Linked DNA regions of Paraneptunicella aestuarii. The protein of the gene in region 2 interacts with the protein of the main gene of each other region in a pairwise test. Links are inferred from orthologs where the notes say so. Each region holds a gene or a part of one and is shown on either strand. Other genes may lie near its edges. The genes, in order: cysK and cysE.

The links.
Region 1: the proteins of cysE (region 2) and cysK interact in binary tests that used the Escherichia coli proteins (3 or more experiments, as listed by UniProt). The link is inferred for Paraneptunicella aestuarii from one-to-one orthologs.

What each region holds. Positions count from the first base shown.
Region 1 is NZ_CP074570.1:1,781,144-1,794,017, forward strand. What follows is about bases 5,025-8,015. They hold cysK (cysteine synthase A), read right to left. Parts: upstream 7,008-8,015; coding sequence 6,042-7,007; downstream 5,025-6,041. Other genes in these bases: ggt (gamma-glutamyltransferase), read left to right, coding at 5,025-5,390; KIH87_RS07450 (hypothetical protein), read right to left, coding at 5,412-5,876; KIH87_RS07460 (AAA family ATPase), read left to right, coding at 7,458-8,015. Outside these bases: KIH87_RS07430 (S9 family peptidase), read left to right, coding at 1-2,014; rrtA (rhombosortase), read right to left, coding at 2,162-2,752; KIH87_RS07440 (enoyl-CoA hydratase), read left to right, coding at 2,864-3,628; more of ggt, read left to right, coding at 3,645-5,024; more of KIH87_RS07460, read left to right, coding at 8,016-8,294; KIH87_RS07465 (vWA domain-containing protein), read left to right, coding at 8,294-9,466; KIH87_RS07470 (RDD family protein), read left to right, coding at 9,548-10,594; KIH87_RS07475 (AAA family ATPase), read left to right, coding at 10,687-11,805; KIH87_RS07480 (DUF4276 family protein), read left to right, coding at 11,799-12,395; redox-regulated ATPase YchF, read right to left, coding at 12,486-12,874.
Region 2 is NZ_CP074570.1:3,715,501-3,728,140, reverse strand. What follows is about bases 1-2,757. They hold cysE (serine O-acetyltransferase), read right to left. Parts: upstream 1,892-2,757; coding sequence 1,109-1,891; downstream 1-1,108. Other genes in these bases: queC (7-cyano-7-deazaguanine synthase QueC), read right to left, coding at 2,052-2,708; KIH87_RS14275 (LysR family transcriptional regulator), read left to right, coding at 100-1,023. Outside these bases: 7-carboxy-7-deazaguanine synthase QueE, read left to right, coding at 2,836-3,510; KIH87_RS14255 (hypothetical protein), read left to right, coding at 3,625-4,026; KIH87_RS14250 (amino acid ABC transporter substrate-binding protein), read left to right, coding at 4,143-5,042; asnB (asparagine synthase B), read right to left, coding at 5,122-6,792; KIH87_RS14240 (M28 family metallopeptidase), read right to left, coding at 7,304-8,926; KIH87_RS14235 (DUF3025 domain-containing protein), read left to right, coding at 9,085-9,903; KIH87_RS14230 (hypothetical protein), read right to left, coding at 9,953-10,582; KIH87_RS14225 (Yip1 family protein), read right to left, coding at 10,710-11,408; KIH87_RS14220 (ATP-binding cassette domain-containing protein), read left to right, coding at 11,588-12,367; KIH87_RS14215 (ABC transporter permease), read left to right, coding at 12,369-12,640.

The DNA.
Region 1 (12,874 bases), 1.9 Mb from region 2 along the record:
CGTGGAAGGAATTCGTAATCTGGCTTTCATCGATGATGGTCGTTTAACCTATAAAATCGGCGATGCCTTATATGCGACAAATCTTAATGATGGTTTTGTTGAGCAATTAGCATCCTGGAAATTTGCTCCGGAAAAAACAGCGAATAAGCCCCCTAAAGATTATATTGCCGCTGAACAGCAAAAGTTGATTGGTTATATTCAAACGGTCAGAAAGCAAAATGAACAGCGTTTTGATTATCAGCAACAAATTATTGCCCAAAACGAGACGGCAACCAGAAATCCGTTTTACCTGACCGAAGGCTTCGAGACGGTTAACGCTACGCTTTCTCCTGATGGCAAAAAGTTGATAGTCGTTATTGCCAAAGATGTTCCTGAGAATGATGACACTGATGTGATGCCACATCATATTCAGGAAGATGGTCGTATTGATATTAAAAGTGTACGCCGCAGAGTGCTGGATGAAAAACCGATTGAGCACCAGGTCTGGTACATGGACTTAACCACAAATCAGGCGCACCAAATTGGTTTTGAATCTTTACCTGGATATAACGATGATGTGTTAGCTGACGTTAAGCGTGAAAATGCCAAAGCTCAGGGAAAAGAATACACGGTTAATCGTTTGCCTCGTTCATTAGCGATTATGGAAAACTGGGGTGACAATGTTGATAGTGTTGCCTGGAATAGTAAAAGCGATCAGGTTGCCATTATGTTGGAAGCCTGGGACAACAAAGATCGCTGGTTAGCCACGGTTGACTTTAAAAAACATAAGCTGATCTCCCAACATCGTTTACATGATGATGCCTGGATCAACTATCACTTTAATCAATTTGGCTGGTTGAATAACAGCGATACTTTGTATTATTTGTCGGAAGAATCGGGTTATGCCAATCTTTACCTTAAGCCATTAAATGGCAAGGCTTACGCTTTGGTAAGTGGTCAATTTGAAGTTGATAGCCTGACGTTGACCAGCAATGATGAATACTTTTATTACAGTTCTAACAAGCCGCATCCGGGCATGTATGAAATCTATCGAGTTAATATTGCCAACAAGAAATCAGAACGTCTAACTCAGTTACTGGGTAATACCAGTTACGAATTGAGCCCTGACGAGCAGACATTACTGCTTACTCATTCCAAGATCACTATGCCACCGGAGTTGTATATTCAAGCTGCTCAGCCTTCAGAACAGGTAACTCGTATTACTCACACAGTGAGTGAAGAGTTCTTGGCTATGCCTTGGGTGATGCCAGAAATTGTTCCTGTGAAATCCAGCCATGTAGATGCACCTATTTATTCTAAACTGTATCGCCCAGCTTCAAGCTCTGACGAAAAACACCGTGCGGTGATTTTCAACCACGGTGCTGGCTATTTGCAGAATTCGCACTTTGGTTGGTCTGGCTATTTCCGTGAGTTTATGTTCCACAGTATGTTGGCGCAACAAGGTTATGTTGTGATGGATATGGATTATCGCGCATCGGCTGGGTATGGTCGTAACTGGCGTACAGCGATTTACCGTCATATGGGTAAACCTGAAATTGAAGATTTGGAAGATGGTGTGAACTGGATGGTGGAAAATGCCAATGTTGATCCTAAGCGTGTAGGAACCTACGGTGGTTCATATGGCGGGTTTATGACCTTTATGGCACTATTTACCAAGCCAGAACTATTCCAGGCTGGAGCGGCATTACGTCCGGTGTCTGATTGGGCACATTATAATGGGCCTTATACTTCCAATATCCTGAATACACCGGATGTTGACCCTATTGCTTATGAGCGTAGTTCTCCTATTTATTTCGCCGAAGGCTTGAATAAACCTATGCTGATTAATGCGCCAATGGTCGACGACAATGTATTCTTTTTGGATGTTGTGCGTTTGGTACAGCGTTTAATTGAATTGGAAAAACAGGACTTTGAAACAGCGATATACCCAGTAGAGCCTCATGGTTTTGTGCAACCGAGCTCTTGGTTGGATGAATATCGCAGAATCTATAAGTTGTTTGAAGAAAATCTCTAGGGACGCATAAGACTTATTTGTCGTCATGGCGGCTTTGACCGCCATCCAGCTACAGATTAATGTAAGGCTGGATGCCGCATCGCTGTGCGGCATGACGGTGTATTTTGGATACTGTATTGTTGTGCAATATGATGGTTGGAAAAGATGTTATCTTTTCTTTAGTCCTGATGTCAGCATTGACATTATCGCAACGAACAAGCCAGCAATGGCTCCGTATAAATGCGATTCAATCGCCACATTGGCATTAATCAATTCAGCGATAGATTCATTAGCACCGTATATTTGTTCTGACGCGATTTTAACGATCAACACCGCAAGTAATACCCATCCCGTTTTCATGCCGCGACGAATATCGTGATAAATGCCCCAGGCGAATACACCATGTAGTGCGCCAGAAAGCCCTACATACCAGACTCGTTCAGGGGTAAACAAAAAGATAGCGCTTGTTACGACAAGCCCACAAAATAACACCAAAGACAGATATTTGCCGGGAGAATAGTAATCACCGTGTAGCATCCACAAAATGATCAACCCTGTGATATTCAGTATTAGATGAAAACCATTCGTGTGCAGCAGGTTGCCTGTTATTAATCGCCATAATTCGAAAGCACTCACCGCAATGCGATCATAAATCAGTGTCGTTTGTATATCCGAAGCGAGAAAAAACAAAATACAACTTATGCTACTCAGGATAAGTGGGCCAAGCATGTGCCTTGCTGCCCAGGGTAAATTCAGCATTCTCAGGAAATTCCTTATTGTTACAGCCTTATAGAGAAGAACTCATTGCAAGATTGCGCGACAAAGTTTATGTTTGCTGGCACTTCTCAGCAACCCCATCAAGCAATTTAAATGTCTAATATCCGAGTCGAACAAAACCAATTGGTTCTCACTATCACTTTTAACCGTCCAGACAAACGTAACGCCATTTCACCCAAGATGTATGAAGAAGCCGCTATTGCATTGGAATCTGCGGTTGATAACGACGATGTTAAAGCGGTATTGATTCAGGGGGAAGGGGAGCACTTTACTGCTGGCAATGATTTATCACATTTTGCCAAAGTTGAAGATGAAGAGCATTTTGCTGAAACAGTACGTTTTATGCAGGCATTAATGCACTGTCCTGTGCCAGTTGTTGCTAAAGTTAAAGGACAAGCGGTAGGCATTGGCACCACCATGTTATTGCATTGTGATTTCATTTATTGCTCCAGAAGCGCTGTGTTTTGTATGCCTTTTATTAATCTGGCATTAGTGCCGGAATTTGCAGCAAGCTGGATTTTGCCAAAGCTGGCTGGTCATCCTAAGGCCAGTGAATGGCTAATGTTAGGTGAGCCTTTCGGTGCGGATGAAGCTTTGCAGTATGGCTTGGTCAACAAGGTTTTGCCTGATGATGAGTTGGATACTGCCGTACAAACGGTAATGCAAAAATTGGCAAGCAAACCTAAATTAGCTATGCGACATACCAAAGCGTTATTGAAGCAGGATCTTGAAACCGTTAAATTACACATGGCTGACGAACTGGATGTGTTTTTTAGTCAGCTAGGTACAGTTGCTGCAAAAGAGGCGTTCGCTGCATTTTTGGAAAAACGAGCGCCAGACCCGACTAAATTTAAATAACCAGAATTTGGAATTTATAGTGAGAAATCTTCTGTTTCTTGTTGCTGCTTTGACACTCATTCCGAGCAGCTATGCGGATAACAAAAAACAGCGTGAAGACCGGGAGCCGGAAGCCACTACGGGATATTATTCCAAGAAGGCTCATGTCGCTAAGCAGTATATGGTCAGTACCGCCAATCCTTATGCATCATGGGTTGGAAAGCAAGTCATAAAGCGTGGTGGTAATGCCATTGATGCGGCTGTAGCCATTCAAGCCATGTTGACATTGGTTGAACCTCAGTCGTCGGGTATTGGCGGTGGTTCTTTTATCCTGTATTGGGATAATAAGAATAAACGATTGCATACCTTTGATGGTCGAGAGACCGCACCTGACGCTGCTAACCAGTATTTGTTTATTAAGGATCGTAAGAGTATCCCCTGGAAAGAAGCCGTAGTGGGCGGACGTTCTGTGGGCGTTCCCGGTACGCTTAAAGCCTTGGAAATGGCACAAAAGGAATTTGGTAAGCTTGCCTGGAAAGATTTGTTTAATGAAGCGATTGATACGGCATATCAGGGCTTTACGGTTTCCCAAAGGTTGGAAACGCTGTTGTCTTGGGATTTACATCCTGGTCTCAAAGAATTCAATAGCAGTAAGCGTTATTTCTATCCTAATGGCGAATATATCAAGCAGGGCACTGTTCAAAAAAATGGCGATTTTGCGGCTGTGCTTTTTGGTATCGCCAAAGAAGGTTCTGACTTTTTCTATAAAGGTGATTTAGCCAAACAAATCGCCAAAACCGTTCAGACTTCAACGATAAACCCCGGCTTGCTGGAAGAGTCTGACATTAATAATTACCAGGCGAAAAAGCGTGATCCTGTTTGTGGTAATTACAAAACCTATAAAATTTGCGGTATGGCGCCGCCTGCTTCGGGCGGTATCAGTGTGTTTCAAATATTGAAAATGCTCGAAGACTATAAACTTGAGCAATACAAGCCGAATCAGCTTGAAGCGGTTCATTTGATCACCCAGTCTTCGCGTTTGGCTTTTGCGGATCGTGAAGCCTATATTGCCGACCCGGACTTCACTCATTTGCCTTTCGGTGCGCTGATAAACAACACCTATTTGCAAAAGCGTTTGAAATTGATCGATCCAGCCAAGGACATGAAAAAAGCGCGTGCGGGCTCTGCTTATTCCACCGCTTTTATTCAGGTAGATAATGCCTTTGACTTGCCTAATACTTCTCATATTTCCATTGTCGATAAAGAAGGCAATGCGGTGTCTATGACCAGTAGTATCGAGTATGCATTTGGTTCAGGCTTGATGGTTGAAGGCTTTTTGTTGAATAACCAGCTTACGGATTTTGCTTTCTTGCCCAATCGCGGAAAATACAAGGCGCTTAACCGTGTTCAAGCAGGCAAGCGCCCGAGAAGTTCTATGTCTCCGACCATGGTTTTCGATGAAGAGGGTGAGTTGTATTTTGTTATTGGCTCACCGGGCGGTAGCCGGATTATTAACTATGTAGCGCAAACGTTAGTTGGTGTGTTGGACTGGGGGCTAGATGTTCAACAAGCCATCAATTTGCCTAAGTTCACGCATAGAAATGATTATGTTGCTCTGGAAGAAGGGACTGATATCGTAAAACTGCAACAAGGCTTGGAAAAGCTGGGACACGAAGTAAAAATTATTGATTTAAACAGCGGTTTACATGGCATATTGATTAAAGATGGAAAGTTGATCGGGGGGGCAGATCCCCGTCGTGAAGGTGTAGCAGTAGGGGAATAAGGGTTATTCCCCATTTATGCATTACATGTATTTATCGGCTTTTATACTATCTACCAGCCATTTGTTTTGAATTTTTAGCATCTTGACCGTACGTAGATCATCAATCTTATCGCCATTGCTAAATCCGGTAAAAAAGATAGAAACATCTGATTGTACTGCGAATTCGGTTCGTCCTACGTCATCACCAGAATCAACTTGCATTTCCGGAACATCATCGTAAGTGAGATTAAGGATGTGGCGTTGAACTGAACGATTGGTGTGATATGACTTTAATAATCGTGTCATTTTGGGAGTGGTGTACTTAAGTGCTTGATCCAGCGTTGCGTCTTTATTGTAAATGGAGTTGAAGAATAATAGTGCAGCTCCTTCCGGTGTTGAATCGTCCATCATGCCATATTTGCCCGCTCCCTGATTTTGATTTGTCGCTTCTGAGCATGCTGTTAAAAACAAAACGGCTATAAAGATCGAAAGAAGGTTTTTCAACATAATACCGACTAATCCCAAAATATAAGAAGTTCTGATTGGCTTAAGTGTGTGGCTATTATGTTAAAAAGTAAAGAGTATGTGAAAAAGTAAGGGAGGTTTTGACCTCCCTTTAAATGGAATCGAAATAGATTTGGTCATTAGGCCGTAGATTGCGGCCTGAATGGATTACTGCTCTAGTTCAAGGTCTGAGAATTGACCTGCAAACAGAGGGCTGCTCAGGTAACGCTCTGCTGAGCTTGGCAAAATAACAACGATGTTTTTGCCTTCAAACTCTGGGCGTTCTGCAAGACGAGCCGCTACAACGACTGCTGCACCAGAAGAAATACCAGCCAAAATGCCTTCTTCTTTCATCAGGCGGTGAGCCATAGCGATAGCGTCGTCGTTGCTGACCTGCTCGACCATGTCAACCAAATCCAAATCCAGGTTACCAGGAATAAAGCCCGCGCCGATACCTTGAATTTTGTGAGGCCCTGGAGTGAGTTCCTGACCTGCTTTTGCTTGAGTAATAACTGGGGAATCAGTCGGTTCAACCGCAACACTGATAATGTTTTTGCCTTTGGTTTGCTTAAGGTAACGAGTAACACCTGTAATCGTACCACCAGTACCCACACCTGCGATGAAGACATCTACCTGACCGTCGGTGTCTTCCCAGATTTCAGGGCCTGTCGTTTGTTCGTGGATAGCAGGGTTTGCAGGGTTATCGAATTGTTGTAGCAAGACGAATTTTTCAGGATTTGCTTCAACGATTTCCTGAGCCTTGGCAACCGCACCTTTCATGCCTTTAGGAGGATCAGTTAAAACCAGATTTGCACCAAGTGCTTTTAACAATTTACGACGCTCCAAGCTCATGCTGGCTGGCATAGTCAACGTTAGCTTATAACCTCTGGAAGCGGCTACGAAAGCTAAAGCGATACCCGTGTTACCAGAAGTTGGTTCTACCAACTCTTTACCTTCAGACAGGATGCCACGTTTTTCAGCGTCCCAGATCATGTTAGCGCCGATACGGCACTTAACGCTGAAACTAGGGTTTCTGGCTTCGATTTTTGCAAATACGTTGCCTTTGGCGACTCTGTTCAAGCGAACAAGAGGTGTATGGCCAATTGATTTTGAGTTGTCGTCGAATATATGCATCTTGGTTCCTTAATTGGAATAATAAGTGTTGTATAGAGGAAATCTCATATACAACCGCACTTAATTAACTGATCAATCTGATCTATTGCTCAAGGTCTGTTTCTCGTGTTTATGGCAACAAACTCATAATGACAGGAAACCCAGACCCATATTTACCTAAACATATAAAGCGCTATGTGCTCTCTCTGCTTTACTGCGTGGCGTGCGTTCAGTTTTTGCACGTTCGCTACAGTTGGCAACAAATAAAGCGAGTTATTAACCATATTTTGGCCTGCAAATACGCATTTATGTGTTTAGGCATCGATATGTTAGTCTAGAGTAGGGATATGGGCGCAAAACGAAAGTGCTTTTTGCTATAACTTATTTTGAATATGTTTTAGCGTTTGAGATATCTTTGTAAATCATCAACATTATAAAGCAGTTATTATCTGGAATTTAATTGGAGAGACTATGTCGTTCACTGGAACTGATAGCTATGTTGCCAGCAGAGAATTGCAACTTGCTGTTAATGCCGCCGTTACACTGGAAAGACCATTATTGATTAAAGGTGAACCAGGTACAGGTAAAACCATGTTGGCGCAGGAATTAGCGAAAGCATTGGATACCGACCTTTTACAGTGGCATATCAAATCGACGACCAAAGCTCAGCAAGGTTTGTACGAGTATGATGCAGTTTCTCGTTTGCGTGATTCTCAGCTTGGTGACGAGAAAGTTAAAGATATCAGCAATTACATTATCAAAGGCAAGTTATGGGAGGCGTTTACCGCTGAAAAACGTCCTATATTGCTTATTGATGAAATCGACAAGGCTGATATCGAATTCCCCAATGATTTATTGCAGGAATTGGATCGCATGGAGTTCTACGTGTATGAAACTCGCGAGACCATTTCTGCTAAACAACGCCCGATTGTTATTATTACTTCTAACAACGAGAAAGAACTGCCCGATGCCTTCTTGCGTCGTTGTTTCTTCCACTACATTAGCTTCCCTGACGAACAGGAAATGAAGCAAATTGTGGATTTGCATTTCCCTAATCTGAAACAGGAATTACTGAGTGAAGCCATGCAGTCTTTCTTTAATCTCAGAGACATTAACGGATTAAAGAAAAAGCCGTCTACTTCCGAATTGCTGGATTGGCTGAAGTTGCTGGTGGCGGAAGATATTCCGGTTGAAGTGTTGCGCGAAACTAATACCAAGAAAAGCATTCCACCACTTTATGGTGCGCTATTGAAGAATGAACAGGATATTCATCTGTTCGAAAAACTGGTGTTTATGGCGCGACGTTAATGCTCATTCCCTTTTTTATGAAAGTGCGGGAATACAAGGTTCCCGCCAGTATTCGTGAATTGTTGGATTTACTGGCAGCCATGAAGCATCAGGTTGTTTATGCCAGCCTGGAAGATTTCTATCACGTTTCTCGTTTGTGCCTGGTGAAAGACGAATCTAACTTCGACAAGTTTGATCGGGCATTCGCAGACTACTTTCAAGGTGTTCAGAGTATCGATTTGTTTTCTCATGACATTCCCGATGAATGGCTGCGTAAAGAGTTTGAGCGCTTGTTTACCGAGGAAGAGAAAAAGCAAATTCAGGCCCTGGGGGGGCTGGATAAGCTCATGGAAACCTTGAAGCAACGTTTGGAAGAACAGAAAGAACGTCATCAAGGTGGTAACAAATGGATTGGTACTGGCGGTACGTCGCCCTTTGGTGCTTATGGTTATAATCCGGAAGGGGTACGAATAGGACAGGATGGTAATCGTAATTTTTCTGCTGCCAAGGTGTGGGATGAACGTAAGTTCAAGAATTTGTCATCTGATGTAGAGCTCGGAACGCGAAATATTAAAGTCGCACTGCGCAAGTTACGGCAGTTTGCTCGTTCAGGTGCCGCAGAAGAGCTGGACTTGGACAAGACCATCGGCGCAACCGCCAGAAATGCCGGAATGTTGGATATTTGCATGGTGCCCGAGCGTCACAATGCTGTGAAGGTGCTGTTGTTTTTTGATATTGGCGGTTCAATGGACAGCCATGTGAAAGCGTGCGAAGAGCTCTTCTCAGCCTGTAATACCGAATTCAAGCATCTGGAATACTTCTATTTTCATAACTGTGTCTATGATTATGTATGGAAAGATAACGCTCGTCGCAAGCAGGACAAGATGCCGCTTTGGGACGTGATCCACAAATATGGCAGTGACTATAAGCTGATATTTGTTGGCGATGCCACAATGGGGCCTTACGAAATCACTTACCCCGGTGGTAGCGTTGAATACTGGAACGAAGAGCCTGGTTCTGTCTGGATGCAGCGTTTACTGGACCATTTTAAAAATGCCATCTGGCTAAACCCGCAAATTCAGCAGTATTGGAGTTATTATCCCTCAATCAGCATTCTCAGTAAGTTGATGGAAGGGCGCATGTTCCCGCTCACATTGCAGGGATTGAATGAAGGGATTAAGGAGCTTTCCTAGAGCGCTGAATTAGAGAGCTGAATTAGATTGCTGGTCAGGCTTGGTTCCGTCTTCTTTTGACATGTCGAGAGCAAAGGTTCTATGGAAGAGAAAAATAAAGCAAATAAGGAAAGTCCAAATAAGGGAAGTAACAACAAAGAAGATAAGAATATCGTTACGCCTTATGCCTTTGGGGTTGCCGAGCATTTATTGGGAACTCCTCTGGCAACACCAACCCGGCGATTGATAGCCATCATCATCGATATGTCACTGGTTGGTCTACTGACTTACTTCAATGAACATATTCTATTAGGCGTACTTGCCTGGTTTTGTTTTGTTTCCAGCAAACGTCCCCGTTTTCAAAACAAAGCAACCCGGCGCAAACTTTTGCGAGGCACAGGATATTTCCTCGCTTTTGCCTTTGTGCTTGGAACCATAGAAACCATTGTGCAAAACCTCGATGCCTTTTCGTCGGATAAACTCTCTCAAATCAAACAACAAGTGCAGCAGGAACTTGAGTCAGAAGAAAAAACTCAGCAAGCACAAACGACTGAATCAGTGGCAAAATCCGAGTCTGTGGTTGATGTAAAATCAATTGAACAGGCATTAAAAAAGCGCCTGGCAGAAAAGCAGATTAACCAGGAAGATAAGCAGACAGAGGCTGGAGCGGAGAATGCTGAGAATACGGGGAATGCTGAAAATACGGAGAGTAAGGATCTCACATTTTATCTGGACGGCGAGGGTATGAGGATCAGGCCAGTAGATACAGACGGCAACATCATTAAGACTGGTAACAGTTCTGATAATGAAAACAAAGATGCCAAGCAACCACCAAGCCTTTTAGACTGGATACAAGGCTTATTAGCCGATCTCGGTATAAGTTTTGGTTGGGCGGCGGCCTACTATAGCTTTACCACTGCTTGGTATCACGGACAAACACCGGGTAAAAGGCTGGTGGGTATTAAGGTCATCAAACTCGACGGTAGCGAGCTTACCTTATGGGAAGCCTTCGGACGTTACGGCGGCTACGGCGCAGGACTTGCCACCGGGTTACTGGGTTTTATCCAGATCTTCTGGGATGCCAACAGGCAAGCAATACAGGATAAGATTTCAGAGACTTTGGTGATAATAAGCCCAAAAGTGGAATGAGGGGACAAAATCAGATGGCGAATTCGCATATTAAATATGTTTTAATGCTTCTTATTATACTTCCCTATCTTTTGGAGTTTTGTTAAGCGCTTATGGCAGACAATAATCGGCATTTGGAACATCTTGTTGTAAAGGGATTTAAATCCATAAAGGATTTGGAACTAGATATGAAGCCAATCAACATACTTATTGGTGCAAATGGTTCCGGTAAATCAAACTTCATTTCCTTGTTTTCGTTTCTGCGCAATTTATCTGAAGGGAAGCTGCAAACCTATGTGGAAAAGCGTGGTTTTGCCAACAGTTTCTTCCATTTTGGCGCGAAAACGACACAGTTAATTACGATAGATATTGATGTTGGGTACAATGGTTATCATGTTGAGTTTGAGCATGGCGCGAGTAACGATTCATTGGTATTTACAAATGAATACTGCACGATTAAGAGCTCAAATAGACACTTTAAAATCAAAGGTAATAAAGGTGAAAGCGGCTTGCTACCGGGAAGTGAGGCCGATAGCAGTTATGTCAGAAAATATACAAGGGAATATATGGAGCAATGCCGTGTCTATCATTTTCATGACACCTCTGACAGTGCTGCGTTCAAGAATGCGGTAAGCGTCGATGCTTCGGATTATTTGTATTCTAATGCTGGAAACCTGGCTGCTTTCCTTTTAAGGCTTAAAAATTCGGATGACGATGAGTTTACAAAGAGTTATTTGGACATCGTCTCAGCGATTAGAACAGTAGCACCTTACTTTCATGATTTTTATCTTGAGCCTCGAGGTACTGAGGGGCAGGAAAAATTACTATTAAAATGGTTACATCGAGAACATGACGAACCATTTTCAGCGTTGCAACTATCTGATGGAACAGCTCGTTTTATCTGTATGGCGACACTTTTTCTACAGCCTGCATCGTTGCGTCCTCGGTCAATTATTTTGGATGAACCTGAATTAGGTTTACATCCAGCAGCCTTGGAAGTGCTTGCAGATTTAGTTAAATCTGTATCGTCTAGCAGTCAAGTGATCTGTTCAACTCAATCTGTGACATTTGCGAATCAATTCGAGGCCAAAGATTTCATTGTTGTGGATCAGGAACAAGGAGTATCCAAGTTTAAACGGGTGGATGAAGAGGCATTGAAGGACTGGCTGGAAGATTATGCGATGGGTGATATTTGGAATAAGAATCTGGTTGGAGGAAGACCTGAATGGTGAGGGTAGGGATATCTGTAGAAGGAGTAACGGAAGAACGATTTGTAACGTCAGTGTTATCACCTTATTTGGCTCAAAAAGAGGTTTTTATTACGGCCATTAATATGGGCGGAGATGTGAAGCTGGATCGTATTGCAAGCGAAGTTAGAAGACTTGCCAATAGTTTTGACTTTGTTACCACGCTTTATGATTTTTATGGATTTAAGAAAGTTTCTGCATCCGAAACCAAAGCCTCTTTAGAAGCGAAGATCCTTGAGAGAGTTCCTGATGGCGTAAAGTCAAAGTTAATCCCATATGTACAAATGTATGAATTTGAAGGATTGCTGTTTAGTTCACCTGAAGCAATGCAGAGTGTACTGCAAGAACCGGGTGTGAGGGGATGGGCTGAATCAGTATTGCAAGATTTTGATTATGATCCTGAGAAAATAAATAATTCAAGAGAGACTGCCCCCTCCAAGCGGCTCATCAGTAATACTAAATACCGTAAAACAACCCATGGGCCAGATATTGCCAAACAAACAAGCATTGACGTTATACGTCATAAGTGCGCTGGATTTAATGAATGGGTGGGTAAATTGGAAGTATTGAGCTAATACTAAAAAGAGCCTTTCGGCTCTTTTTTAAATTTGTCTTCGATAAATCTTCAGATAGCTATATGTTAAATCTAAAGCGTTAAATCTAAACTAAACGTTAAATCTAAAGTGGATAACGTCGCCGTCTTTGACTAAATAGTCTTTACCTTGCAGGTTCCATTTGCCAGCGTCTTTCGCACCTTGTTCGCCTTTACAGGCGATATAGTCGTTGTATCCGATGACTTCTGCGCGGATAAAGCCTTTTTCAAAGTCGGTGTGGATTTTACCGGCTGCCTGAGGGGCGGTTGAGCCGTCAGGGAAGGTCCAGGCGCGAACTTCTTTTACTCCAGCTGTGAAGTAGGTTTTCAGGTTAAGTAGGTCGTAACCTGCGCGAATAACGCGGTTTAAGCCTGGTTCTTCCAAGCCCATGTCAGCCATGAACTCGTCACGCTCTGCGTCATCCAGCTCGGCAATTTCGGATTCAATGGCGGCGCAAACGG
Region 2 (12,640 bases):
GAAATATCAGTATAGTATGCAAACTTATACCTTAGAAAACAGTGCCTGATAAGGGTGCTCTCAGAAGGATTTTTCTGCCGTTTTTCAGGTGACAAAATTATGCTGAATCGTTTGCAAGAGTCGGATATAAAATTACTTAGAGTCTTCTATGCCGTTGCGTCCTGTAACGGATTTACCGCTGCAGAGCCGGTATTGAGAATGCAAAGACCCAATATCAGTGCTGCGATCAAGAAGCTCGAAGAGCGACTTGATTTGGTGTTGTGTCATCGTGGTCGCGGTGGTTTCCAAATGACCAAAGAGGGTGAACTGGTCTTTCAGGAAACCAAGCGTATTTTCAACGCGTTTGACAGCTTCGTGTTTAACCTTAAGAGCTTACATGATGATTACTCTGGTCATGTGACTTTGGTTCTCATGGCAAGCTTGCCTCCTAGTGTGGTTGCTGCAGTTGCTCAGGCAGTGCGTAGCACAATGAAGAAATTCAATGATATTCATATCAACATTCAAACCCGCCTTTACCATGAAGTCGAGCATGTTGCTTTATCGGGTGAGTGCCATTTAGTGGTGTCCTGCTACGATATGGTTAAGCCTGAGTCAGTGAATTTTCACGAAATTAACGCCTCTTGTGTTGGGCGTTTGTATTGCTTGAAAGATCATCCACTTGCTAAAAAATGGGCGCGTAAAGTGACTCCTTTGAATGTGCAAGAATATCCTGCTGTCGGGATTTCAGGCATGCCATCCGGTAACTACGTGCGTGGTGAAAATCGTCTTTCTATTCAGACATTCTCAGACTCTTACGAGTCGTGCTTATCAGCCATACTGAGTGGTGAGTATGTTGGATTATTGCCTGACTATTTGGCGGAATCTGAGGTGGGGCGAGAGCTACTTACGCCAATTGGTGGTGAACTGTTCCAGTTTGAGCAACAGCTTTATGTACTTAATGGTAAAAACACGCGTTTAAACCCGGTTCTCAAATACTGTATTAAAGAGTTGGCTTATTTTATTGAGAATCAAGCGGGCCACTAGCTTGCTTGATATCCCCAGCACATAAAAGCAGCACATAAAAAAGGTGTCTAAGTCAGACACCTTTTTTAATGTTCACTGTGGATGATTAATCTGCACCGGCAAAGTCGGTTTGATCCATGGTTTCACCAGGGTTGCCAACACAAGTGCTTCTTACTTTGGCGGGGACACCCACAACGGTGACATGTTCTGGTACATTATTCAGTACCACGCTGCCTGCACCCACTTTGGAACCTCGACCAATCTCGATATTACCCAGAATTTTTGCACCTGCGCCAATCAACACACCTTCGCGAACCTTGGGATGTCGATCGCCTGATTCATTGCCAGTACCACCTAATGTGACTGATTGCAGAATCGAAACATTGTCTTCGATAACGGCGGTTTCACCTACGACGATACCGGTTGCATGGTCGAACATAACGCCCTTACCGATTTTGGCGGCAGGATGAATATCCACAGCAAAGACTTCCGAGTTTCTGCTTTGTAAGAATAGCGCTAAATGTTTTCTGTTTTTGCGCCAAAGATGATGAGCTAATCTGTGTACTTGAAGTGCTAGATAGCCTTTAAAATTAGCCAAAATGGTCAGATAAGTCTCTACCGCAGGGTCTCTATCGTAAACTGCTTTTAAATCTGCTAATGCAGCTTCCACAATGCTTGGGTCTTCCTTAAACGCGTCATCAAAAAACTCACGAATAGACAGGGCGGGCATGACATCATCAGCCATTTTATTCGATAGAATAAAACTTAATGCAGAGTCAAAATTACGATGGTTTAAGATACAGGCGTGAACATAGCTCGCTAACAAGGGCTCTGAGGTGACTACTTCCATAGCTTCTTTTTGAAGCCGTTGCCAAAAACTTTCTTTCACCATGATGTTACGCCTTTTTTTCTAGTGAGTTCTAGTGAGGTAATATTTTATTCCAAACAATATACGCCCTCATTTTAAAAATTAAACCCCGAGAATTGAAATTCTAATCTGAACTGTTATATGCATATGTCTGCTTAGGTCATTTAGTGTTCAGAGAATTTTACTCGTATAACAAGGGATCGGTGACACCGTTTTGCTCGAATGCCTCCAGTCGCTCCTGACAAGCACCACATTTGCCACAGGCTTTTTCTCTACCATTGTAGCAAGTCCAGGTTTGTCCATAGTCTAATCCCATAGTTAGGCCGTCTTTCAGAATGTCGATCTTGCTGTCATTTAAATAGGGCGCGTAAATGTCGACGGGCTCGTAGTTGGCTATTTGACATACATCATTCATCTTCAATACGAATTCGGGACGGCAATCCGGGTAAATGGCATGATCGCCTGAATGTGCGCCATAATAAACCTTGTTCGCATTCAGAGAAACCGCATAACCTACCGCCATCGACAGCAAAATCATATTGCGGTTAGGTACAACGGTTTGTTGCATACTGGGTTCTTCGTAATGGCCTTCAGGCACATCAATGTCGCTGGTAAGGGCAGAACCGCCAATCAGTTGATTGATGCTGCTGATATCAACGATTTTGTGATGAACGTCTAAATCGGCGCAGACTCGGGCGGCATATTCCAGTTCCTTGCTGTGGCGTTGCCCGTAATTGAAAGACAGTGCGTAGATTTCGCAACCATCACGCAATGCCTTGTGCAATACTGTAAACGAGTCCATACCACCGGAATAAATTACAACAACCTTTTGAGCCATGCCTTTGCTATCTCTATAATGCACGAAAAGCGCAATTTTAAATGACTGGTGGCAAGACTGCCACAAGCAATTACGTACCAGTCAGAGCGATTAAGTTTCAATAAGGACAAATAAGGATAAAGACCCGATGCAAACCGAATATAAAATCAATGAGCTGTTCCAAACCATTCAAGGGGAGGGGAGCTATACAGGTACGCCATCTATCTTTATACGTTTGCAAGGGTGTCCGGTTGGATGTTCGTGGTGTGATACCAAGCATACCTGGGAGATACCGGAAGACTTACAGCAATCACCTCGGGAAGTGCTCGCCAAAACAGCTGATACTGAGCACTGGTTTGCGGCAGATTCACAACAATTATTAGCGCTATTCAGTGAGCAGGGATATACCGCAAAACATGTTGTTATTACTGGCGGAGAGCCAGCTATGTACGACTTACGTCCTTTAACGACCGTGTTGCATGATGCGGGCTACAGTGTGCAAATTGAAACCAGTGGCACATTTGAGATTAAGGTTGATCCTCGAACCTGGGTGACGGTTTCCCCCAAAGTAAATATGCGTGGTGGCTATGAAGTGTTGCCAGATGCGTTAGCCAGAGCCAATGAAATCAAGCATCCTGTGGCAACAGAAGTGCATATTGAAGAGTTGGAAGCATTGTTACAAGCGGACGTAAAGAAAGATTGTTTGATATATCTGCAACCTATTAGCCAGCTTCCCAGAGCAACGAAACTGGCGATTGATACCTGTATTGCGAAGAATTGGCGCTTGTCGTTGCAAACTCACAAGTATTTGGGAATTCAATAAGTTAAATGTGAGATATCGCATATGAGGTGGAGCAAGTTAGCAGATCTTGTCCTATTCTTAATGTGATATTCACGCTTGAAACCAAGCGACAAACTGCATCAGAGGAGTTTCCCAATGCCCCAAAGTACCCAGGCTTTTTTTGATAAATATGCAAAAGCGTATAGGGCTTATGATGCCAATGCGGTTGCAGAATTGTATTTTATCCCTGCGGTGATCATGAGTGACGATAATAAGGATGTGTTTACCTCTACTCAGGATGTTGTGATGTATATCGAGCGCTTAATGGAGCGCTTAAGAAAGATTGGCGCTGTCGATTTTGTTCCTGATGTCTGCCAAACCATGCGCTTGTCTGACAATATCCAGTTTACCAACGTAAAATGGAACTTCTACGCGGAAGAGAATAAGCGCTTGTTTTCCTGTTATGTTTCTTACACCTTGCAGTCAGTGGGAGATGATTTGAAGGTGATAGTCACTGTCATGGATGATGAAGAGCGGGAATTAGCTAAACTGCTCTAGGCCGATATCTTCCTTGCAAGTAAAACAGAACTAACAACGTAAAACATTGTATAAACAGTGAAAATCAATGTAGGCTGAGCCCTGTCGCTGTATTTTTCCGGAGTAAGCAAAGCAAAATGCGCCTGTTTTTGAATTTGTTCATCGTGCTGATTGGGTTGAGCGCAACTGCTGCCCATGCTGCGACATGGAACATTCGTTACGCTCGTACCAGCGAAATAGTGGATATGTCAAACAGTTATCCATTGCAGGTATTGGGGTTAGCCTTAGGACAAACCAACGTTAAATACCGACTAATTCAATCCAACAAAATGGTATTACAAGGGCGAGCCATTGAGCAGTTAAAAGCAAACCGTGAAATCAATGTTATCTGGAGTATGACCGACACCGTTCGTGAAGAAGAGCTGCTCCCCGTTCGCATTCCGATTTATAAGGGCTTAATCGGATTAAGATTATTTCTGGTAACCGATGATTATGCCGACCTGTTAGCACCAGTGAAAGAATTGCAGGAATTACGCCGATTTACGCCAATACAGGGTTCTGATTGGCCGGATGTGAAAATTTTGCAGGCTAATGGCTTTGAGGTGGCAACCGCTTCAGATCATCCTCGAATTTACACCATGCTGAAATCCGATGCAGCCAGCTTTTTCCCGCGTTCCATTGTTGAAGTGTGGCGCGAGCTGGAACACGAAGCTTTTCCTAACTATCTGCATTTAGAGCCGCGTTTGGCTGTGCATTATCCCACGGCAACCTATTTCTTCTTCAACAAGAAGAACGTGGTATTGGCGAATTTGGTTAAAACCGGATTTGAGCGAGCCATTGCTAATGGGAAATTCGATAAGTTATTCATGCAGTTTCACCGCAAATATCTTGAAAAGGCCAATCTGGACAAACGTATCGTGTTTGAACTGGAGAACCCAATATTGCCAGAAAACACACCGTTAGATCGCAAAGAATTGTGGTTTAAAGCGGATAAGTCGGTAAAGAAGCAAGAAAAAGTAAAAGAAAATAGTGAGTAAGTGAAACTGGTCTAAAAAGTAGAGGCTTGCTGGTAGTGAAAACTCAACAAGCCCAACATTTTAATTCACGAGTGCGGCTCTACTTCTTGCTGCCGTGAATACCAATAACAGAGCGACCAGAAGGATCGGCCATATTCTGGAAGCTTTCATCCCAAGCCAGAGCTTCTACTGTGCTACACGCGATAGATTTACCACCGGGCACACATTTTACGGCACTTTCTTGCGGGAAGTAGTCTTCAAAAATACTTCTGTATAAGTAACCTTCTTTGGTTTCTGGTGTATTGATTGGGAAGCGGAACTCAGCGGTTTGCATTTGCTGATCGCTAACGGCTTCGTTAGCAAACTCCTTGATGGAATCAATCCAGGAATATCCAACACCATCACCAAACTGTTCTTTCTGACGCCACAAGATTTCAGGTGGTAGATACTCACCATTATCAAAGGCTTTACGCAGGATCCATTTCTCCATACGCTCGCCAGAGCACATCTTGTCTTTTGGATTTAAACGCATGGCAACATCCATGAATTCTTTGTCCAAAAACGGAACGCGAGCTTCGACACCCCAGGCACAGGTTGCCTTGTTCGCGCGAGCGCAATCGAACATGTGTAAGCGATCCAGTTTACGTACCGTTTCTTCATGGAATTCTTTTGCATTTGGCGCTTTATGGAAATACAGGTAGCCACCAAAGAGCTCATCTGAACCTTCGCCAGACAATACCATCTTGATACCCATGGCCTTGATCTTGCGGCTCATCAGGTACATTGGCGTTGAGGCACGAATGGTCGTGACATCGTAGGTTTCAAGGAAGTAAATAACGTCACGAATGGCGTCTAAACCTTCTTGCACTGTGAAGTGAATTTCGTGGTGAACTGTACCAATCATGTCAGCGACTTTTTTCGCTGCTAACAAATCGGGTGCGCCTTCCAAGCCTACCGCGAAGCTGTGTAAGCGAGGCCACCAGGCATCACTTTTATCTTCGTCTTCGATACGCTTGGCAACGTATTTGGCTGCAACAGCAGAAACCAGAGAGGAATCCAGACCACCAGACAACAATACTGCGTAAGGTACGTCAGACATCAAGTGGGTTTTAACCGATTTCTCAAAAGCGGCTTTCAATTCATCCAGATTGGACTCGTTGTTGGCAACGTTCTCGTATTGCATCCAATCACGCTGATAATACTGGGTCAGTTTACCGTGACGGCTCCACAAATAATGACCAGGAGGGAATTCCTGAACGGTTTTACAAATGGGAACCAGAGCTTTCATTTCTGAAGCGACATAGAAGTTACCATGTTCATCGAAACCTGTGTAAAGAGGAATAATGCCCATGTGATCGCGAGCAATCAGGTATTCATCTTTTTCCTGATCATAAAGAACAAAAGCAAACATGCCTTTGAGCTCGTCAATAAACGCTGGTCCTTTTTCTGCAAATAGCGGCAGGATCACTTCGCAATCAGATTTGGTTTTAAAATCGTAAGGCGTTGCTAATGCAGCTTCCAAATCTTTGTGATTATAGATTTCACCATTGACGGCAAGAATGTGATTATTATTTCGGCTAGTTAAAGGCTGGGCACCATTATCAACGTCAACGATTGCCAAGCGCTCATGGCAGAGGATCGCGTTGTCGTTATTCCAAATCCCGGACCAATCCGGGCCGCGGTGGCGCAATAATTTAGAAAGCTCAAGGGCTTTGGTCCTTAACTCGGAAACATCAGTTTTGATGTCCAAAATACCGAATATACCGCACATATATGACTGTCTCTCTACAGTTTGTGTTAATGGATGGTAGTCAACTATCGTAAGTTCGACTAATTACTACAAGCGAATCAAAAATTGCATAACAGTGATCGGATCAGAGCGATATGAATAACTATGCAAAAGGTAGACACTTGAATTTTTGTGTAGGGAAGGTTCAGATTGGTATTTTAATGTCAGACAAACGGTGTGATGTTTATTGTTACGTTTCTGTCACCTTCCTTACCGATTAAATCAGCCAATTTCGCAATGACAACAAATTGTCATTGAGATTGTTAATATTGAGATTATTCAAATTAATCATTTTGACTGAGCTTCTTTGGGTCAACCGACACAAGATAGTAATGCTTACGACTCTGCCAGTAATGCAGGAAATTGCAAGGGGGAATTTGCAAAAAAACGCAGATAATCGCACTAAACATGAAAAAAGGCTTCCGAGGTGGAAGCCTTTGGGTAAAAACCTATACTTTCTGGTCGCTATGACAACCCGAAATGGAATGTGAAACTATTCTGGACGTTGGAATTCGCTGGTTTTGTTCCATTTTGGCCAATCGTCAGAATTTGCCAAATCGTATCCCACTTCAAAAAACATTTGTGTATCTTCAATGATGCCGCCAAAGTCCCAGCTATCGCGGTATTCATCGCACACCTGATGATAGCAGCCGTTTAAGATGACTTTCATCTTCTTACGGTACTTGGCACTTTCTTCATCAGCAGATTCTGCACCACCTTCTGCATACAGCGCTGGCACGCCTTTTTTGGCGAAGCTAAAGTGATCCGAACGGTAGTAGTAACCTGCTTCCGGGCGATCTTCCTGAGTGATGATTCGGCCTTGGCGTTTCGCAGCTTTGGTCAAGTAGGTTTCCAATTCAGATTTTCCGAAACCGACTACAGCGACATCTTTGGTTCGACCCAGAATATTCATCGCGTCCAAATTCAGGTTAGCCACTGTTTTGTTTAGCGGATAAACCGGGTGTTCGGCATAGTATTTGGAGCCTAACAAACCTTGTTCTTCAGCGGTGACAATCAGGAAGCTAACCGAACGAGCTGGGCGTTGCTTCAACGAGGCAAACGCTTTTGCCATGCTGATCAGGCTGGCAGTGCCCGTTGCGTTGTCGTGAGCGCCGTTATAGATATTGTCGCCTTTCTTCGATGGGTCTTTGCCCAAGTGATCCCAGTGTCCGGTGTAGATAATGTGTTCGTCTGGTGCTTTGCTGCCGGGTAAAGTGGCAATAAAGTTATTGCTCTTGGAGCGTTTTAAGCTGCTTTTAACGGTTACCGACGCTTTCACGCTCATGGCTTTGGCTGTTGGGCCATTTTTCGCCTGTTCTTTCAGCTTTTCAAAATCAAGCCCGGCTTTTTGGAATACAGTTTGAGCGGCTTCAACAGAAAGCCAGCCTTCAACAGCGACTCTGTCTTTATTGCCGTTTGCCGTTACCAAATGGTACTGAGGGCCACTCCAGCTATTGGCAACAACCGACCAGCCGTAAGAAGCGGGAGCGGTTTCGTGGATGATCAGAGCGCCTGCGGCACCTTGGCGGCTGGCTTCTTCATACTTGTATGTCCAGCGACCGTAGTAAGTCATGGTTTTACCTTGAAACTTACCGCTGTCCGGGTTGGCAAATCCGGGATCGTTCACCAGAATCACTGCCGTTTTGCCTTTTACGTCAACACCTGCGTAGTCGTTCCAGCCGTATTCTGGGGCATTAACACCGTAACCTACGAAGACCAGTTCAGAATCTTTTAACGATACGGATTCTTGCTCACGGGAAGTGCCAATCACCATATTTTGTTTGTATTCGAAACTGTCATCACCAATTTGTAATGTGACATTTGGATCCGCTTCAATACGAACCAGCTCAACAGGTTGCAAAAAACTGCCATTGTTGCCGGGTTGATAACCTAGTGCAGTAAACTGCCTGGTAAGATAATCCAGGGTTTTCTCTTCACCGATAGTGGTGGGCTGGCGACCTTCAAACTCGTCAGATGCCAAGGTTTTTACGTGGCTACGTAAATCCGCTTCGCTGACGCTGTTATAAGCCTGATCAAAGTTGTTTTCACCTGCTTGCACGGTAAATGCAGCAGCTAGAATGGTCGTTGTTAATGTGCGTTTGATGTTGTTATTCATGGAAATTCCATCGTACATTTTACTTTGTAAAAATTCCGCAATAGAGTACACCGCCGAAACATAAAAAACTATGCTATAGCCGAATCATTGACCACTCTTGTATGTGCTTTGCGTGCAAGTATTGGCATTTAACCTGTTCTTCGACTGACAAGTATTTAATGAGTAAACCACATAATTACCGCGCATTTCCCCGTACTGAAACTTGGCAGGCGAGTCATTTTTCCAGTACACCTTTTTCTGATTTGTCTTTGTTAGCAAATTTTTCAGAACTATCGGATTGGTTGACTTCCGAGCAAATTAGCGACGTTTTGCATACTGCGAGTAAAGGTATGACGTTCATCGAACAGATTGAAGACGATCGCTATTACGAACAAATTATCTTTCAAGACCAGCAAGTACCTACACGTAGTAGTAATTGGCACGACTTCTTTAATGCCTGCATCTGGGGCTTGTTCCCTGACACCAAACGGGCGTTGAACCACATTCATATGGCTGAAATTGAACAGCATGGTTTAACTCCCCGAACACCACGACGCGATAGAGTCACCCACTTTGATGAATGCGGTGTGGTGCTGGCTTACGACGATCCTGAGATGGCGAACTTATTGCGAGAACACCAATGGCAAGCAGCCTTTGTTCAACGTAGAAGTGACTGGTTAAGAGGGTCTCAATGTGTACGCCCTTATGTCTTCGGCCATGCCAATTACGAAATGCTGATGAAACCTCATGTCGGCTTGACCGGAAAATGGTTGGGAGTGCAGGTTGGAAAAGACTTTTGGCAATTATCTCTAGCTGAGCAATATCAGCAATTGGACACTCGCTTGCTTGAGCTCGCTAATCAACCTCATAGCTTTACCAAAAAAGGCGAATTATCCCCCTTGCCATTGTTAGGCATTCCTGGCTGGTGGAAGGACAATGAATCAGAGGAATTTTATCTGAATACACAGTATTTTCGACCTAAGCGGGTGAAGCTATGAACGAATCGTGTTGTCCTTTTGCTTTTGAGAGTCAGTTCCAAACAGATTGTTAGGTTTTTGATATACGAATGAACCAACCTTCAGGATTAAAGTTTCTTCTATTTATGGTGTCGGATAGGTTATTAAACTTTCTGATTACTTTGTAAAAAAGTTCTAAATAACTATTTAATTCTTCTATTTTGGGAAAGTTAGCGAAGTGTTCCCTGTATGGGTCTGGGTGATTGGGGGTGTGATAATTTATATTAAGGATATTGCCATTTTCATCCTGATAAATATCAGCATAGTGATGAAGATGTTTAATGTGTAGAACTCTATTTCTTAACTCAAATAATTCAAAAATAGCTTTAATTCGTTCATCCTGATCGTTAAGCATATATTTAAATCCAGAGAGGACAATTGGAAGCTGCGAAAGCCTATCGTATATCTTCATGAAAAGGTAAGGTTTTATATGTTTGGTATATTGTTTCCCAAATTTTTTATGAAAATGATTTATATAGGCAGTATTTATTTCCCCCTCTATTCCTGCTGCTATTGAAGATAAAAATGAGGGAATCAGGAATTCATGGTTGCTATTTATTTCATGAAGAAGATGTTCAGCTGCTCTGCGAGCTGTATATATGCCTGCATTGGATTGTACGGCAACATCTGATTGCAATTTTTCTTGAGGTATATTTGTCATTATTTCAGCACCTCTTTACAGAGTGAGTGGTGTATTAAACGTTAGATTCTTAAACGAGTTTAGAATGATGCCAGTGTTGTCGCTTTTTTGTCATGCCGCACCGCGATGCGGCATCCAGTATTCTCAATCACGCTGCGAGCAGTAAAGCGAACCAGATAATAAAATAGGGGACAACCGCTATCAGGTACGTTTTACGGGATGGCAGGTTGGTCCACTGGCTTAAGCCAACGGCAATCAAATACATAGTCCAGAAGTTTTCCAGGCGCACCACTTGTCCAAACATCAGAAGTGGTGAGTCTAATGGCATATTAAACAGGAATGCCAACGACGTTGGGTTAATAATGGTGGGTAGCATTTGTTCGCTACCAAACAGCAGAATAATGACTGTGGCGATAAACCCGGCTATTACACTTGGCAGTGACACCCACCATCCGAATCCGTACCAGTCTGAAAAGTTGCGCGTGTTTTCTTCGTCGCTTTTGGTGAACAGGTTGATGTACACAGCGAATATGGCGTTAGCGATTGCCAAGCCTGCTGTCGAGCCGAGCATGGTTAGGTAACGCATTTGTTCGCGTGACATGCTGTTCTTGAAAGTTTCCTGTTCTGCCGGGCTGACTTGTCCATACTGTGAACTGGTTAGCAATTCCATATACCAATCGAAATCAATGGTTTGAAAATACAATAATCCCGGTAGCATATTAGCGGCAACGATCAGGAAAAAGGGTATCCATGACCAGTTTTGCTTTTCTCGCAGGGTGGCAAAAACCGAATTGGGTTTGAGTATGATTTGTTTGCAAGCCTGAAATGGATTGGAAATGGGGTGCATTATTTAGTGTACCTATATTGCGCCGTTGTATTTGTAAACCTGAGCGTATTTTTACATATTTTCTCGCAGATGACCGCTTTTGCATCGTAGAGTTATCTGTTTAGATAGTCATTTTTTGCGTTTAATCAAAGCTGTTAGGTTGTTTTGGTTAATTGATAATCGGCACAGGAAGAGTTCATTTGATCAGTATTCAACATATCGGGAAAAAGTTTGAATTGGCTGACCCCAAAAAATTGCAGGAGCAGGAATTAAAGGATCCTCGTTTGCGTGGGCGCTTTTTCCATTCCTTGCTGGATGTCAGTTTTGAGTGTGAGCGAGGCCAGGTGTTGGGGCTGCTCGGGCCAAATGGCGCAGGGAAAACAACCGCGCTTCGAATCTTGTCTACAGCTTTAACGCCAGATAATGGCGGCATTTTTGTGGATGGACAAGAACTTACTGCGCATCCAGACCAATTGCGTAAGAAGATTGGTTTTCTGTCAGGCTCTACTGGCTTATATGGGCGATTAACCGGGCGAGAAAACATTGAGTATTTTGGGCGTTTGCATGGGCTTGCTAATAAGGTGATTCAGCAACGCTTGGATGATGTTGTCGAGCGGTTAGATATGAAAGCCTTTATTGAGCGTCGATGCGACACCTATTCCACGGGAATGAAACAAAAAACAGCCATTGCTCGAGCCGTTATTCATGAACCTGATGTGGTGATCCTGGACGAACCCACAACCGGGCTGGACATTATGGCAACGCAAACGGTTCTGGAGTTTATACGGCAATTAAAAGCCAATGGCACGCCAGTGATTTTTTCCACCCATCATTTGGACGAAGTACAGGCTTTGTGTGATCAGGTTTGTGTTATCCAGTTAGGTAAAAACACCTTTAACGGCAGTTTTTCGGCATTTGCGGCTTTGTCCGAGGAATCCTTGCATCATTCCTTTATGCACACATTACAGGAGGCAGGTTGATATGTGGCTGGTAATGCGTAAAGAGCTGCTCGAATTGCTACGAGACAAGCGTGCTATGTTTTTTATGGTGGCCTTACCTTTGTTCATTTTCCCCCTTATTTTCGGCGGCGTGGCTTATTTTGCTCAAAAAGCTGTGCTGGATGTTGAGTCTAAAGTGCTTCGATATGCCGTGGTTAACCCTGAGTATCATCAGGCGTTGGTGACTGAATTAACCGAAGATAAGCAATATCTCAAAGTTGAATTAGATGAACGTGATTTCAAGCTGCGAATTCA